DNA from 4 places in the Pseudomonas sp. H2_A10 genome. Region 4 is predicted to be linked to each of the others. Evidence: predicted binding sites of a transcription regulator. Region 4 holds the regulator's gene; each other region holds the start of a gene.
The links. The regulator FliA, encoded in region 4, starts transcription of late flagellar genes. The targets are predictions, from matches to a motif close to CTAAAGTTTNNNNNNNNNNNGCCGNTAA.
Positions count from the first base shown of each region.

Region 1: a site for FliA is predicted at 2,026-2,053, ahead of AB4O23_RS19390 (methyl-accepting chemotaxis protein). Genes of this name have one in related genera too.
Region 2: a site for FliA is predicted at 1,994-2,021, ahead of AB4O23_RS15295 (methyl-accepting chemotaxis protein). Genes of this name have one in related genera too.
Region 3: a site for FliA is predicted at 2,561-2,588, ahead of flgM (flagellar biosynthesis anti-sigma factor FlgM). Genes of this name have one in related genera too.

Region 1 is NZ_CP162821.1:4,109,572-4,113,781, forward strand. Features, by position in the region: gene AB4O23_RS19370 (LysR substrate-binding domain-containing protein) at 1-338, shown strand, start outside; gene AB4O23_RS19375 (MmcQ/YjbR family DNA-binding protein) at 335-691, shown strand; gene AB4O23_RS19380 (DUF1294 domain-containing protein) at 680-1,063, opposite strand; gene AB4O23_RS19385 (undecaprenyl-diphosphate phosphatase) at 1,060-1,890, opposite strand; gene AB4O23_RS19390 (methyl-accepting chemotaxis protein) at 2,121-3,755, shown strand; gene pnuC (nicotinamide riboside transporter PnuC) at 3,871-4,210, shown strand, end outside.
Region 2 is NZ_CP162821.1:3,283,921-3,288,130, forward strand. Features, by position in the region: gene AB4O23_RS15280 (hypothetical protein) at 1-368, shown strand, start outside; gene AB4O23_RS15285 (hypothetical protein) at 769-1,518, shown strand; gene AB4O23_RS15290 (hypothetical protein) at 1,674-1,940, shown strand; gene AB4O23_RS15295 (methyl-accepting chemotaxis protein) at 2,049-3,362, shown strand; gene AB4O23_RS15300 (TonB-dependent receptor family protein) at 3,608-4,210, shown strand, end outside.
Region 3 is NZ_CP162821.1:2,325,400-2,329,609, reverse strand. Features, by position in the region: gene cheR (protein-glutamate O-methyltransferase CheR) at 1-649, opposite strand, end outside; gene AB4O23_RS10885 (chemotaxis protein CheV) at 703-1,629, opposite strand; gene flgA (flagellar basal body P-ring formation chaperone FlgA) at 1,720-2,484, shown strand; gene flgM (flagellar biosynthesis anti-sigma factor FlgM) at 2,626-2,940, shown strand; gene AB4O23_RS10870 (flagella synthesis protein FlgN) at 2,989-3,459, shown strand; gene AB4O23_RS10865 (flagellar brake protein) at 3,556-4,210, shown strand, end outside.
Region 4 is NZ_CP162821.1:2,651,181-2,655,390, forward strand. Features, by position in the region: gene flhF (flagellar biosynthesis protein FlhF) at 1-1,025, shown strand, start outside; gene fleN (flagellar synthesis regulator FleN) at 1,130-1,963, shown strand; gene fliA (RNA polymerase sigma factor FliA) at 1,960-2,700, shown strand; gene AB4O23_RS12410 (chemotaxis response regulator CheY) at 2,870-3,244, shown strand; gene AB4O23_RS12415 (protein phosphatase CheZ) at 3,263-4,051, shown strand; gene AB4O23_RS12420 (chemotaxis protein CheA) at 4,063-4,210, shown strand, end outside.

The sequences.
Region 1 (4,210 bases), 1.5 Mb from region 4:
TTGGCGCATTGGAGGCCGACCGCATGGTGCACCAGCGTATGCTCGACCCTCGGGGCAACCCGCACGACCTGGTGATGGAAGCGCGGTTGGGCGTGGATGACTTCAACGTACGCAAGGCCAGCGCGATCATGGGCCTGGGCTTTACCGTGCTGCCGATGATGTATTGCGAGGAAGAGCTGGCCAGCGGTCGCTTGGTGCAACTGCTGCCCGAGTGGTCGTTGCCCGGCGGCTGGCTACAGGCGGTGTACCCCCATCGACGTGGCGTACTGCCGGCCATTCGCGCTTGGATCGATTATCTGGAAGAAGGCTTTAAAAGCTGCGGAGACCGCCTGCTATGAAGATGACCGAAGAACACGTCGCCACGTTCTGCCTGAGCCTGCCCGGCGCGCGGGAGGACTACAAATGGGGTGGCGTGCGGGTGTTTTCGATTGCCGGCAACAAGATGTTCGCGTTACAGAACCTGCGCGGCGACTCGCTGGCGTTCAAGGTCGATAAAGCGTTGTTCCTGGGCCACGTGGACCGCCCCGGCATCCACCCCGCGCCGTACCTGGCGCGTGCGCAGTGGGTGATCATGAACACGCCCTACCCGCTCGGCGCCGAGGAGCTGCGCGGCTTGTTGCGGCGTTCCCACCAACTGGTGGTGAGCAAACTGCCCAAGCGCACGCAGATCGGCTTGCTGCTAGAGGACTGACAGCCAGCTGCCGCCCAGGAACAACTGGTCCAGCCAGAATACTTGATGCAGCAGCACGATCACCCAGAACAGCACCTGGTAAGACACTTTGCGCGTCTTGTGGCGCAACACCTGCTGGGCAATCAACGCGCCTGGCCAACCGCCTGCCAGTTCCACCGCATGCAGGATGTTTTCCGGGGTGCGCCAACTGTCGGTGCGCGCCTTGCGCTTATCGCTCCAGTACAGCAAAAACGCGACCACACTGACCAGGCCGTAGGCCGCCAGCGGGATCACGGTTTCACCGCGCCGCCACACCCCTATCGAGCCCAGCAGCGGCGCCGCGCACAACAGCGCAAAGATCGCCGCCTTCAAGCGCGGATGCTGGATGCTCATGCCTTGGCCGCTGCCCAGTCGATCCAGCCGAACTGCCAGGTCGCCAGGATCAACAGGCCAAACCCGATGCGGTACCAGGCAAACGCCGCATAGCTATGGCTGGCGATGAACTTGAGCAGCCCCTTGACCGCGATCATCGCAAAGATGAACGAGGTCACAAAACCGATGGCGAACACCGGCAGGTCCGCCGGTTGGAACAGGTCGCGGTACTTATAGCCCGAGTACACCGCCGCACCGACCATGGTGGGCATGGCCAGGAAGAATGAGAACTCGGTGGCGGTCTTGCGCGACAGGCCGAACAACAGGCCGCCGATGATGGTGGAGCCGGAGCGGGACGTACCCGGGATCATCGCCAGGCACTGGGCGAAGCCGACCTTGAGTGCGTCTTTCCAGGTGATGTCGTCGACACTCTCGGCGTGCACCTCATGCTCGCGGCGCTCGGCCCACAACATGATGATGCCGCCCACCACCAGCGCCGTGGCCACGGTGATCGGGTTGAACAGGTAATGGTGGATCAGGTCGGCGAAAATCACCCCCAGCACCACGGCGGGCAAAAACGCGATCAACAGGTTGAGTGTGAAACGCTGGGCGTTGCGCTGGGTGGGCAAGCCGGTGACCACATCCAGAATCTTGCGACGGAACTCCCAGACCACCGCCAGGATGGCGCCGAGCTGGATGATGATATTGAACGCCATCGCGCGTTCGCCGCCGAAGTCGAGCAAATCGGCGACGATGATCTGGTGACCGGTGCTGGAAATCGGCAGGAACTCTGTAAGCCCCTCTACTACGCCAAGAATCAATGCCTGAATGGCGGTCCAAAAATCCATGCTTCCCCCAAAGGTCATGCGCGGTGGCATGCCTTATCAATCTTTTTTAATGGTTCACTGACCGAGCGCGCGAAAGGCCCGGCGTTGATGGCGATCAATGCCGGCCTGCAAAATTTCGTGAAAAATCAGACAGTACTCAGGTTTTGCGACTTCAGGCCGAAAGCCTATCAGACAAGGCGTAAAAGTCGATGCGACGCCCACAATTATAAAAAGCCCGGAGTGACAGGACGATGAACAGTTTGCGCAATATGTCGATCAGCCGCCGCCTTTGGCTGATCCTGATAGTCGCCGTGCTGATGCTGCTGGCCTTGGGTTTGCTGATGCTCAAGCAGATTCATGACGATCTTTACCAGGCCAAAAGCCAACAGACCCAGCACGTGGTCCAGACCGCCAGCGGGATACTGACGTTTTATCACAGCCTCGAAACCACCGGCGTGATGACCCGCGAAGCCGCGCAAAAACAAGCCCTGAGCGCAGTGCGTGGGTTGCGTTATAGCCATGATGATTATTTCTGGATCAACGACCTCACGCCCGTGATGATCATGCACCCGACCAACCCCAAGCTCGACGGCCAGAACCTTTCGGCTATCCGCGATCCGGACGGCTTTGCGATCTTCAACGAGTTCGTCAGCCTGGCCAAGGCCAAGGGCGCCGGCATCGTCAACTACCGCTGGCCCAAGCCCGGCTCCGAAGCGCCGGTGGCCAAGACCTCGTATATCCAACTGTTTGAACCCTGGGGCTGGATCATCGGCTCCGGCGTATACGTGGACGATGTGCAAGCCGAGTTCAGCGCCCAAGTGTGGAAAGCCTCGTTCATTGTGCTGGGCATCGCGCTGCTGATGGGTTTGCTGGTGGCGTTGATTGCCCGCAGCATCGTGCAACCGTTGCAGGCCGCAGTGAACGCCATGGGCAATATTGCCAGCGGCGAAAGCGATCTGACCCGCAGCCTCGACACCCACGGCCGCGACGAAGTCACCCAACTGTCCCAGCACTTCAACAGCTTTACCGCGAAGCTGCGCCAGGTGGTGAGCCAGTTGCAGTCGTGCGCCAACGCCCTTGGGCAATCGTCCACGGAGATGGGCAATAACGCCAGCCAGGCCCATGACCGCAGCCAACAGCAGTCGCAGCAGATGGAACTGGTGGCCACCGCCATCAATGAAGTCACCTACGGCGTGCAGGACGTGGCCAAGAACGCCGAACATGCCGCCAGCGAAATGCGCGAAGCCGAAGCACAGGCCCAACAAGGCCAGGTCAATATCGACGGCAGCCTGCAGCAGATCGATCAGCTGTCCCATACCATCAGCCAGGCCGTTGAAGTGATCCGCACCCTGTCCAGCGAAAGCACACAGATCGGTGGCGTGCTGGAAGTGATCCGCTCCATCGCCGACCAAACCAACCTGCTGGCCCTGAACGCCGCCATCGAAGCGGCACGTGCCGGCGAGCAAGGTCGCGGGTTCGCCGTGGTGGCCGACGAAGTGCGCCTGCTTGCCCAGCGCACGCAAAAATCCACCGCCGAAATCCAGGTGATGATCGAGCGCCTGCAAGGCCACTCGGAAGCGGCGGTCAAGGTGATCAGCGACAGCCACAGCGCCTCGCAACTCACCATCGAGCAAGCAGGCCAGGCCGGCGCCAGCCTCACGGCCATCGGCCAGGCCCTGCGCAACCTCAACGGCCTGAACGCCTCGATTGCCAGCGCTACCCTGCAACAAGCGCACGTGGTGGAAGACATCAACCAGAACGTTACCGAGGCTGCGGGCTTGTCCCACAGCACGGCGATAGCCGCAGAGCAGTCGAGCCTGGCCAGTACCCAGTTGCGCGGTTTGAGCGACCAACTCGACGGCCTGCTCCGCCAATTCAAGGTCTGACGTACATATCAAGATGTGGGAGGGGGCTTGCTCCCACATTTGCCCTTCAGTGTTTTGAAGATTGCTTACCTCTGGTTACAATCACCGCCCTCTCCCACTCCCCCAAGGATCCGCCATGTCCGGGCTTGAACTGATCGCCGCCGCCCTGGGGGTGATCGCTGTCTGGCTGACGGTCAAGCAAAACCCGTGGTGCTGGCCCATCGGCCTGGTGATGGTGCTGCTCTATACCTGGGTGTTCTACGACGTGAAACTCTATTCCGACATGCTGCTGCAAGTGGTCTATGCGGCGCTGCAGGTGTATGGCTGGTGGCAATGGACCCGCGCCGGCGAAGTCAAGCACGGCCGCCAGGTCACCCGGCTGGGAGTGCCTGCGGTGATGGCCAGCCTGGCCGTGGGCGCAGTGGGCAGCCTGTTGCTAGGCGCCGCCATGGCCCACTGGACCGACGCCGCGCAAC
Region 2 (4,210 bases), 630 kb from region 4:
TGCTGCTCATGCTGGGTGCTGCAGTGTTCATTGCCGCGATGTTTGCGTGGGTGACGTCTGAGCCTCAAGTGCAGGCGTTCACGTTCGACGAAAACCAGCAACTGCTCACCCTCACGGTCACGCGTCGTGGCCGCAAACCCATGGAAGTGCGTGTGCCTTTCGACCACATTCTTTCCATCCGCCCCTACGCGGTCGCCCTGTTTGACCACGATGGCCATTTTTACGTGACGTATAAGGGCCCCAAGGGCAAGGTGTTGGGATATCAAATGGGTGACGGGACTTCTCTGGCAGACATCGAGTTTCATGCCGCATGGTTGCGAGGAATGATAGGCGAACGTATGCAGGAACTGCTGAACCTGGACAAATGAAGACGGGCCCCGCCACGCCCGCAGCCCTTTCAAAGGCAGTTTCCCCTCCGGATCAGCAAAAAAGCTGAGCCACCGAAAGCAGGCAAATCACCTGGACAAACATTTGTGCTCGAATTGGATGTTTCATTGCCGTCACCTCATTTACAGCGGCTGCTGATAGTGCCGCGGGCGCTGCGAACCACCCGCAAGGCCACGTAAAAGTGAAAATGCCATCCTGGCTCGCCAACAACGCACGCAACTGAAGTATAGGCGCTGAAACGAATTCGTCACGCGGCGCTCTGGCAGGCACCTCTTACAACTATCTGCTGCTGTCTTTCGCACTTTTTTAGATTTATCCGCTCTATTTCTGTCCCAGCCCCACCGATTTCCCGCGTGGGCAGAAGAACAAGATCGGGTGCCGATGGATCGCACGTTTCCTTTTTTCCGAGTTCGCGCCAGGCGCCAGCTGTTGCTCCTGGCCGCTGCATTAGTGTTTTTTGCTACCGGCTGCACTCAGCAACAAGGCCGCGATATTGCCAAGCAGTTCACCAATGGCAAGCCCGACGAGTTCTTTCAAACCAGTGTCGATCGCATGGCCACGCTGGGCATGCGCGACAACCTGCAAAGCCTGTACGTGCTGATGAGCAAGCTTTACCTGCGTAACCCCAGCCAATGGCGGCAGTCGGGTTACCCGGATGCGGCGAGTGCCGAGCGGGAAATTCGCCAGGCGATCGAGCAGCGCCGGCCGCTGCCAGCCTTGGGTGAACGTCGCGACCTGGTGGCCTTGAGCTATTCCTTGAGCCCGGAATTCCAGGGCGATCGGGTCGGGGCGTTTATCTACGCGATCGGCAGCATGCTGGTGACCGCCCACGGTGGGCGCACCGAGTTCTATATGACCGACTCGATCAACCCGCAATTCGTCAGCAACGCCGCGCGCAATATCGAGAAGGCCACGTGGTTGCTCAGCAAGCGTCAGGATGCCAATGGGGTGCTGCTGTTGTTTTCCAACGAGATATCGGAGGAGGGCAGTAACCTCAGTTTTGCGGTGGAGTTCGGCAAGATTGTCGCGCGGCTCGACCTGTTGACGCAGATGCTTGACGAGCGCTACCGGCGCATTGGTCTCAATTATGCGCAAAGTCTGTTGCTGATGAATTTCCTTCCGGTGCAGTGAGCGCTATTGGCAACGCAAAGCGGCAGCACAGCTATCCGTACAGGTACAGCGTTTCGTTTTCCTCTGTAGGAAGTGGCCTATCTTGCCTTCCCTTGCTTGAATCGCCCCGGCGTCGGCAATAGCCTCGGACTTTTCTGAAAAATGAGGCCCTACCCTTGAGTAAGCAAAAAACGGTGTGGCCTACGGATCGCGAAATACGCCTGCGCTTTATTCTCTTCGCGGTGATCGAGACCGCCAGTGCCGAAGGCGTTGCTGCCGAATTGTTATTGCCTGCACACAAGCTGCTGCGCGTCTCGCCAAGCGAGCCGCAGTTGCTTGAGGCACTTGGGCAGATACTCGCGGCAGATGAGATGTATGGTTTCCGGTTTCCCGCGGGCTCGGAGGCGCACGAGCTGATGCAGGGGGTGGAGCTGCCCGGTTAGGTCAATCACTTGCTTGGGGTCAGTGGCGCCGGCGTGACCGTTCGTCGTCTATGCTCAGCTTGCCGGCCACCTGGCCGATGCAGTGATGACCACAGCAGGGACGCCACCATGTTCAATCGCCTCTTGAAGAAAAATCTACAGGACCAGGACGACGAGCTTTTTCATTTGCGACAGCTCGTTGCGCAATTTGACCGTGGCAGGCTTTCCATCGCCCTGGATGCGGAGTACCGCATTACGGCGGTCAATGACGCATTCGCGCGGGTGCTTGGTTATCCCCCAGAGCACTTGCAAGGTCGCTTGCTGGGTGAAGTCGTTCCCCCTTACGTCAAGGACTTGCCCTGCTTTCGCAATTTTCACGCAGCGGTTGAGCGCTTTGAACCGGTGACTGACGACTACCGCTATTTGCGCAGCGATGCCAGCCTGGCCTGGCTCAACCTGACCTGGTGCCCGATCAAAGGGCGTGACGGTCGGCTGTCGCATATCCAGGGCTACGGTGCCGATGTGAGCCGTGTCATTGAGCAATCCAAGGAAAACGAGGCGTTCATCAACGCGTTGATCCGCTCGACTGCCGTTATCCAGTTCAAACTGGATGGGACGGTGGTCACCGCCAATACTCAGTTCCTCGATGCCATGGGGTATAGCCTGGATCAGATCGTCGGCAAAAAACACAGCATGTTCTGCAGCCCGCAAGAGGCGGCATCGAGCGGCTACGTTGATTTCTGGCAGACCCTCAATCGTGGAGAGTTTGTCGCCAGCCGCTTCAAGCGGGTGGACAGCCGCGGTAATGATGTATGGCTCGAAGCCACTTACAACCCGGTGCACGACGCAGAAGGCAATCTGTGCAAAGTGGTGAAGTTTGCCAGTGTGGTCACCGGCCAGGTGTTGCGCGAGTCCGAGGTCAAGGCCGCGGCCGGGGTGGCTTACGAAGTGTCGCTGCAAACCGATGTCACGGCCGAGCGCGGCGCGGCCGTTGTACAGAACACGGTACAAACCATGCAAAACATTGCCGTGCAGATGCAATCGGCTACCGGCAGCATCGAAGCACTGGGTAAGCAGTCATTGCTGATCAGCGCGATTGTGCAGACCATCGGGGGTATCGCCGCCCAGACCAACCTGTTGGCGCTCAATGCGGCCATCGAGGCCGCCCGCGCCGGTGAACAGGGGCGGGGCTTTGCGGTCGTGGCCGATGAGGTCAGGCAGTTGGCTAGCCGAACCAGTACGGCAACCGAAGAGATTGTCAGCGTGGTCCAGCAAAACCAGCGTCTCGCCGACGAAGCTATTACCGAGATGTTCAGCAGCCGCGAGCAGGCAGAGCAAGGCTTGACCCTGGCCAACCAGGCCGGCGCGGTGATCACCGAGATCCAGGGGGGCGCCAAACAGGTGGTGAGCGCGGTCGGGCGCTTTGCCAATGAACTGCAATAACGTGCTGGGTTAGATCGTTTGTTTGCTTAAGGGGGGCTTCACAGTAGGGGCACTGTTTGTTTCGTCGGATATTGAGTGTGCATGCGCGGACTCGATGTAGGACTTAATAAAAAAGCAGCTTGGCGTTGGTGTAGAAAGAAGCGGGTCCGTTAACAAAGCGTGACTTGGTGGGCCGCGTTGGCTTCCCATCACTGTTCGCGTGGTGGGCCAGGCCCTTCATGCCCCCGACTCCCAAGGACCTGCCCATGCTGTTGCGCCAACCTCCGTTGCTGTTTGCCGCCCTGACCTTAAGTTCGCTGGTGCACGCCGAAGACGTGCAACTGGCGCCGCTCGAAGTCACCACGGCCGAGGCCAGTGCCGGCGAAGTGGCCCAGGCGCAGCTGAAGAGCGTGCCCGGCGCCACCAATTACATCGACATGAGCAGCGTGCAGCAGGGGCGGGTGAGCACCAACGAAGATGTGTTCAAGTACCAGCCCGGGGTGTACGCCAAGGCGGCGAATAACGAAGGGGTGAAGTTGTCCATTCGCGGTTCGGGCCTGAACCGCAGCCCCGGCGCGCATGCTTCCGGGCTCTATGAGATGTTCGACGGCCTGCCCCTGACCGGGCCTGGCGGCACACCCTACGAACTCAAGGACCCACTGTGGCAGAGCCGCGTCGAAGTGCTGCGTGGCGCCAACGGTTTTGATCAGGGCGCGCTGGCCCTGGGCGGCGCGGTCAACTACGTGACCCGCACGGGTTACGACGCGCCCAAGCTGCAAGTGCGCTATGAGGCCGGCAGCCGTGGTTACGCCCAACGCGAAATCAGCTCGGGCCAGGTACTGGGGGATGCCGATTACTACATCAGCCTG
Region 3 (4,210 bases), 330 kb from region 4:
AAAACACCATGTCGAACTTGCCCAGGCTGGCGTAGCTGTCGAGCAGGTTGAACGAGCGAAACTCCACGCGGTTTTTGATCGGCGCCTTGATCGCCCAGCGCCCGGCGCCTTTAGGCTCGAAGTAGCGCTGCAACCGGTCTTGGGACAAACCACGGCCCAGGGCCAGGCTGTCGTACTCACCGGTCTTGCAGTTGGTGAGCATGGTGCCGGACAGATCGGTGGCGACAATTTGCGCACCGGCCTTCAATTGCCCGATGTTGGTCCGCTCGAACTCATCGATGGACATCGAGATGGAATACGGCTCCTGCCCCGAAGAACAGGCCGCCGACCAGATGCGCAGACGCTGGCCCGGGCTGGCCTTGATAGCCTCCGGCAGCACCTTGCTCTTGAGCACCTCAAAGGGGTAGGTGTCACGAAACCACAGGGTTTCGTTGGTGGTCATGGCATCGACCACCATCTCTTTGAGCCCACTGCGCGGCTGGCCCTGGATCCGTTGAACCAACTCACCCAGGGACTTGATACCCTGCTGCTCCATTAGTTTGTTAAGACGACTGGATACCAGGTATTGCTTGTTTTCACCGAGCAATATCCCACAGGCTTTTTCCAGGAAGACCCGGAACTGCTCAAAATCCAAATTACCTGTAGACACTGATACCGCCTCTAAAATCGTATGACCGCCAGGGAAAAAGCCCCTGGCTATTATTATTCTGCTGCCTTGATCCGGTCGACCACCCGGGATGCCAGGTCATCAGGACGGAATTTGGCCAGGAAGTCATCGGCACCGACTTTCTTGACCATCGCCTGATTGAATACACCCGACAACGAAGTATGCAGGACGATATGCAATTTTTGCATGCGTGGATCGCTGCGTATTTCGGCCGTGAGAGTGTAGCCATCCATTTCCGGCATCTCGATGTCGGAAATCATCATCAAGAATTCTTCTTCCGGCTTCTTACCCTCATCCACCAGTTTGCGCAGATAGTCCAGCGCCTGGCGGCCGTCGTTGAGCGCCACTACGTCCACGCCGACGGTTTGCAGGCAACGGGTCACCTGCTTACGCGCCACCGAGGAGTCGTCCACTGTGAGCACCCGCAGCGAGACCGCCTTGTGCGCCGTCTCCGCGTCAACCACACCGACCGAAATCGATTCCGAGGTCGGCGCCACTTCGGCGAGGATCTTCTCTACGTCGATGATTTCCACCAACTGGTTATCGACCCGCGTCACCGCCGTGAGGTAGTGGTCGCGGCCGGTGCCCTTGGGTGGCGGATGGATCTCTTCCCAGTTCATGTTGACGATGCGCTCCACCGAGCGCACCAGGAAACCCTGGGTCTTGGTGTTGTATTCGGTAATGATCACGAATGGGCTTTCGCGGTCCTGCAAGCCTGCCGAACCTGTGGCCAGGGCCAGGTCGAGAATCGGAATGGTCGCACCACGAATATTGGCCACGCCACACACCACCGGGCTGGATTTGGGCATGATCGTCAGCTTGGGGCACTGCAGCACTTCCCGTACCTTGAACACATTGATGCCATAGAGTTGCTTGCCATCGAGGCGAAAAAGCAACAACTCCAGGCGATTCTGCCCTACCAGCTGTGTGCGCTGGTTTACTGAATCCATTACACCTGCCATGCCTTTACTCCTACGCTAAAACCTTGGGCTGTACCTACACGGCAGCGCGCACCCAACACTAAACGGCACGAGCCTTGCTATTTATTGGCCATGGACATTAAAACGACAGTTTCCCGACGCCTTCGACTCCCACGTTACCGCAGATTGCTCTGCGCCTCGGTGGCGTTGCTTGCTTTGAGCCTGAACACCACGGCCCGCGCAGAGAACGTCACCTTGCCTGATCTCCTTATCGGCGTCACTCAGGGCTTTCTTGAGTTCACTGTAGAAGATTATCTGGCAACCACACAGACACCGGGGCGTTATGAAATCCAAGTCAACCAATTGGACCCCCGCCTGCGCATGCCGATGTGCGACAAGGAATTGACAGCGACCCTTGAAAGCCCAGCCCAGCCCATCGGCCGCGTGACGGTACGGGTGCGCTGCGACGGAGCCTCGCCTTGGACGGTGTTTGTGCCGGCGCAGGTCAAGTTGTTTCGCGATGTTGTGGTAGTGGCCCGACCACTGAAACGCACCGGCATCATCGGTTTTGAGGACGTCGTATTACGCGAACGCGACATCAGCCTGATCAGCCAGGGCTACCTGACGTCCCTGGATCAGGCCGTCGGCCAACGATTGACCCGACCAGTGGTCACCGATCAGGTGATCACGCTGGTCCACCTGGAACAGGCCGAAGTGATTCGCAAGGGCGACCAAGTGGTAATTTCCGCCAGCAGCGGTACGCTGAATGTAAAAATGCCCGGTGAAGCGTTGTCCAACGGCGGCATGAGTGAACAAATTCGAGTCAAGAATCTCAATTCCAATCGCGTGATCAAAGCGCGGGTCACAGCCCCCGGACAGGTAGAGGTCGCTTTATAGATTACTGGTACAGGACGCTGGGTTTTCCTACACTGTGCACGCGGTTTACCGTGCGGAGATTTATTGTCATTCGCGCCTAAAGTTTGTCCGGGTATGGCCGAAAACATGGCAAGCGTCCAAATACCCAGAGGTTTTTTTATCATGGTCATCGATTTCAGCCGTTTGAATAACACCCCGTCGACGTCAGGCGCTACGCGTACCAGCGCTGCCAAAGAAAGCGTCGAAGCCAAGGCCCAGCCGCTGACAGAACAGGCCAGCGTCAGCCAAAGCGGGGAATCCGTACACCTGAGCAATGAGGCTCAACAGTTGCAGAAGGTCACTGACTCGCTGCGCGATCAACCAGTGGTCAATAAAGCCCGCGTGGCCGAGTTGAAACAGGCAATCGCCGATGGCAGCTATAAAGTCGACAGCAACCGTGTAGCCAGCAAGCTGCTTAATTTCGAAGCCGAGCGCTAGGCAAAGGCCTGCGCAGGGCTTTTGGACGCTTAAACCCCAAGGCCAGCCATGCATCACGACGAAAATTTGCTGCAACTGATCATTGATGATCTAGCGCCGACGCAACAATTGCTCGAGCTGCTCAAAGAAGAATCCCTGGCCCTCTATGGCCGGGATATGCCGCTGCTGGAAGAAATTCTGGCGCGCAAGCAATCGCTGATTGTGCTGCTGGAGCAACACGGCAAAAAACGCAGCCAGATCCTCAGTAGTCTCGGCCTGCCGGCAGACCATGACGGCCTGGCGCAGTTGGCCAGCCACTCCTCGGTTGGCGACCAATTGCTGTCCCAGAGCAAAGAACTCAATCAGTTGCTCGCCCAGTGCCAGGAAGCCAACCGGCTCAACGGTCAGTCGATCCAGCTTCAGCAAGCCACGACCGCCAACCAGTTACGCATACTTCACGGCGGAGAGCCGCCGGCGCTGTATAACGCCCAGGGTTCCACCTCGCGTCTGGTCAAACCAAGCACCCGCAGCCAAGCCTGACATCGGTTTACCGTGCGCCCTATCCAAGGCGCGCCACATGCTGGCAAAATGCCGGTTCTTGCGTGTAGTCGTATTTTGTCTGGAGATGGAAGAACCGTGTTCAACGCCCTTAATGCGGAAGATGCCCCGCAGCCACCCAAGGTGCTCACCACGCCTCTGGAAATCGCCGGCACCTTGCGGATGCTGCAAGACAGCCATGACCCGCTGATCATCACCTTCCACGAACGCAGCCAGCGCTTCCAAAGCTATCTGGTGGACGTCAACCGTGACAGCAACACGCTGGCACTGGACGAAATGATTCCACGCGACGGCGAACGCTACCTTGAGAGCGGCGAGCCCTTCCGCATCGAAGGCTTCCACGATGGCGTTCGCGTTGCCTGGGAAAGCAAGGGCACCCTGGCTATCAGCGCGAAAGACGGCCACCGCATTTACACCGGCAGCCTGCCGGACGAGGTGGTCTACCATCAGCGTCGAAATGCGTTCCGTGCCGCGTTGAAGCTGGCGCAATTGGTCAACATCGAACTGGGTGGCGAAAAACTCAAGGCGCCGGTCAACGGTAAATTGCTGGATATTTCCGCCACCGGCTGCAAGCTGCGTTTTGAAGGCAATATCTCCGAGCGCCTGCAATTGGGCCAGGTCTACGACCGATTTATTGCCGCCCTGCCCTTTGGCAGCATGACCACCTCGGTCGAATTGCGTTACCTGCACTTCGAAGAAAAGATCAATACCACCTTTGCCGGCGTACGCTTCC
Region 4 (4,210 bases):
TGACGGCTGCCGAGCCGTTGGTCGAGCCCACTTTCATCGAACCGCCGCGTCCTGCCGCGCCCGCCCCGGCCGCCGCAGTCGACCAGCGCGCGTTCGACTCGATGCGCTTTGAACTCAATGGCCTGCGCGAGTTGCTCGAAGTGCAGCTCGGCTCGCTGGCCTGGACCCAACTGCAAGGCAGCAAACCGCAACAGGCCAACTTGTGGCGTCGCCTGCAACGCATCGGCCTGTCCGGCCCGTTGTCCCGCGACCTGTTGGCGCTGACCCACGAAATCGAAGAGCCTCGCCAGGCCTGGCGCATGTTGCTGGCCCACTTGGCGCGGATGATCACCACGCCACAGATCGAACCCTTGGAAGAGGGCGGAGTGATCGCCATGGTCGGCCCGGCCGGCATGGGCAAGACCACCACGCTGGCCAAGCTTGCCGCCCGTTATGTGCTTAAGTACGGCGCCCAGAATATCGCGCTGGTGAGCATGGACAGCTACCGTATCGGCGCCCAGGAACAGCTCAAGACCCTGGGCCGCATCCTCAATGTGCCGGTTACCCATGTCGACCCCGGTCAATCCCTGGCCAATGCCCTCGACCCGCTGCTGCGCAAGCGCGTGGTGCTGATCGACACCGCCGGCCTGCAAGCCAGCGACCCGGCGTTGCGTATGCAGCTCGAAAGCCTGGCCGGGCGTGGCATCAAGTCAAAAAATTACCTGGTGCTTGCAACCACCAGCCAGAAACAGGTTCTTACCGCTGCGTATCACAGCTACAAACGCTGCGGGCTGGCCGGTTGCATCCTGACTAAACTGGATGAAACCGCCAGCCTGGGTGAAGTGCTGAGCCTGGCTATCAGCCACGAACTGCCGGTGGCTTACCTGACCGATGGGCCGCGGATCCCGGATGATCTGCATCTGCCGCGCCGTCATCAGTTGGTCAGCCGCGCCGTCAGCGTACAAATGCAAGACGAGCCTAGCGAGGAAGCGATGGCCGACATGTTCGCCGATCTCTATCACAACCCGGCAAAACGGGTCGGTTGAGTCAGATGAACACCGTGAAAAGTATCTACATCGATGGTCTGCAAGCGATTCACGCGGCCAAGCCATGTAGCCTGCGTCTAAGCAAGACAAGGTAAAGAAATAAAATGGGCAGCATGCATCCCGTACAGGTGATCGCGGTGACCGGCGGCAAAGGTGGCGTCGGAAAAACTAACGTGTCAGTGAATTTGTCCCTGGCCCTGGCAGAACTTGGCCGTCGCGTCATGCTGCTGGATGCTGACCTGGGACTGGCGAACGTCGACGTTCTGCTGGGGTTGACGCCCAAACACACGCTTGCCGATGTGATCGAGGGGCGCTGTGAGCTGCGCGATGTGCTGCTTCAAGGCCCTGGCGGGATCCGCATCGTGCCGGCCGCCTCCGGCACCCAGAGCATGGTGCACCTGAGCCCGGCGCAGCATGCCGGCCTTATCCAGGCATTCAGCGATATCGGCGACAACCTCGACGTGCTGGTGATCGACACCGCCGCCGGGATCGGCGAATCCGTGGTCAGCTTCGTGCGCGCGGCGCAGGAAGTGTTGCTGGTGGTCTGCGATGAACCCACCTCGATCACCGACGCCTACGCCCTGATCAAATTACTTAACCGTGACTACGGCATGAACCGCTTCCGCGTACTGGCCAACATGGCCCAGAGCCCGCAGGAAGGGCGCAACCTGTTCGCCAAGTTGACCAAGGTCACGGATCGCTTCCTCGATGTCGCCTTACAATACGTCGGTGCAGTTCCCTACGACGAGTGTGTGCGCAAGGCTGTGCAAAAGCAGCGTGCGGTCTACGAAGCGTTCCCTCGTTCCAAATGCGCATTGGCGTTCAAGGCTATTGCCCAAAAGGTCGATACTTGGCCGTTGCCCGCCAACCCACGGGGGCATCTGGAGTTTTTCGTCGAGCGATTGGTACATCAGACGAGCGCAGGACCCGTGCTATGACAGCGAACGGCTATAACGCCTACAAGAAGTCCGCCCGTGACAGTCAGGGCGAGTTGATCGAGCGTTATGCGCCGCTGGTCAAGCGCATCGCCTATCACCTGCTGGCACGCCTGCCCGCCAGCGTCCAGGTAGAAGACCTGATCCAGGTCGGCATGATTGGCCTGCTCGAAGTGTCAACCAAATACGATGCCACCAAAGGCGCGAGTTTCGAGACGTATGCGGGTATCCGTATCCGGGGCGCCATGCTCGATGAAGTGCGCAAGGGTGATTGGGCGCCTCGTTCGGTACACCGCAATACGCGCATGGTCAGTGACGCAATTCGCGCAATTGAAGCAAAAACCGGTCGCGACGCTAAAGATCACGAAGTTGCGGCCGAACTCCAATTGAGTCTCGACGATTATTACGGGATTTTGAACGACACCTTGGGCAGCCGCCTGTTCAGTTTCGACGACCTGTTGCAGGACGGTGAACACGAAGGGCTGCACGAGGACGGCGCGAGTACTCATATGGAGCCGGCGCGAGACCTGGAAGATGAACGCTTTCAGGGTGCGTTGGCGGACGCGATTGCCAATTTGCCTGAGCGTGAGCGACTGGTATTGGCGCTGTACTACGACGAAGAGCTGAACCTCAAGGAAATCGGTGAGGTCCTGGGGGTCAGCGAATCGCGAGTCAGCCAGTTACACAGCCAGTGCGCCGCTCGCTTGCGGGGGCGTTTGGGAGAGTGGCGAGCGCGCTGACAGGCAGTGTGGGGACACTGCAAAGCGATACCGCGAAGGTGATGGATCTTCGCGGGTTCGGCCCGTGGTGCCCCCGGCAGTCCTTTTTGTGTAATGCCTGTTGATTGAAATGACGCGTCCAGGTGCTGGGCGCGTTTAAGACTGCTTGGAGGTCGAATTGGACAAGAACATGAAAATCCTCATCGTTGATGACTTCTCAACGATGCGGCGGATCATAAAAAACCTGTTGCGTGACCTTGGGTTCACAAACACGGTCGAGGCGGATGATGGCCTTACGGCGATTCCGATCCTCAACAGCGGGAGCATCGACTTTCTGGTAACCGACTGGAACATGCCGGGCATGACCGGTATCGACTTGCTGCGTCATGTGCGGGCCGACGAAAAGCTGCGCAGCCTTCCCGTGCTGATGGTCACCGCCGAAGCCAAGCGTGAGCAGATCATCGAAGCTGCCCAGGCGGGTGTTAACGGTTACGTGGTCAAGCCATTCACTGCACTGACTCTGAAAGAGAAGATCGAAAAAATCTTCGAACGCATCCACGGCTGATGCCATCGCGGGGGAGCTATGGAGCATAACGAAACGTCACAGGGAGACTTTGAGTCGACCCTGAAAAAACATGCTCACCAGTTGGTCGACAGCCTTGAAAAAGGCCAGTTCGGCGACGCGGTGCAGTTGATCCATGAGCTCAACCAGACCCGTGACCGCGGCCTGTATCAGGAAGTGGGCAAGCTCACACGCGAGCTGCACAGTGCGATTGTCAATTTCCAGATTGACCCGCACATGCCCCAGGCCGAAGAAATCTCACAGATCACCGATGCCACCGAACGCCTGTCCTATGTGGTCAGGCTGACTGAGGCGGCGGCCAACCGCACCATGGACCTGGTGGAGAACGCCACGCCCCTGGTCAACGGCATGGCCACTGAAGCCCAGGCCCTGAGCGCCGATTGGGGCCGCTTCATGCGCCGGGAAGTCGGGGCTGAGGAGTTTCGTGAGCTGGCACGTCGGGTTGAAGGCTTCTTGTCGCGCAGCGAGCAGGAAAACCGCACGGTTTCCAGCAACCTCAACGATATTTTGCTGGCCCAGGATTACCAGGACCTCACCGGTCAGGTGATCAAGCGTGTGACCCAGTTGGTCACCGAAGTGGAAAGCAACTTGCTCAAATTGGTGCTTATGGCAGGCCAGGTTGACCGTTTTGCCGGCATTGAACATGACCGCGAAGCGATCCTCTCGGAAAAAGATCCACAAAAACATCTCGCCAAGGGTGAAGGTCCGCAGATTCATGCCGATAAACGTGAAGACGTTGTGTCAGGTCAGGATGACGTAGATGACCTGTTATCCAGTTTAGGCTTCTAAGGAGCACCCACATGAGCTTCGGCGCCGATGAAGAGATCCTTCAGGATTTCCTTGTAGAGGCCGGCGAAATTTTAGAGCAACTGTCCGAGCAACTGGTCGAGCTGGAAAGCCGCCCGGATGATGCGAACCTGCTCAATGCAATTTTTCGCGGTTTTCACA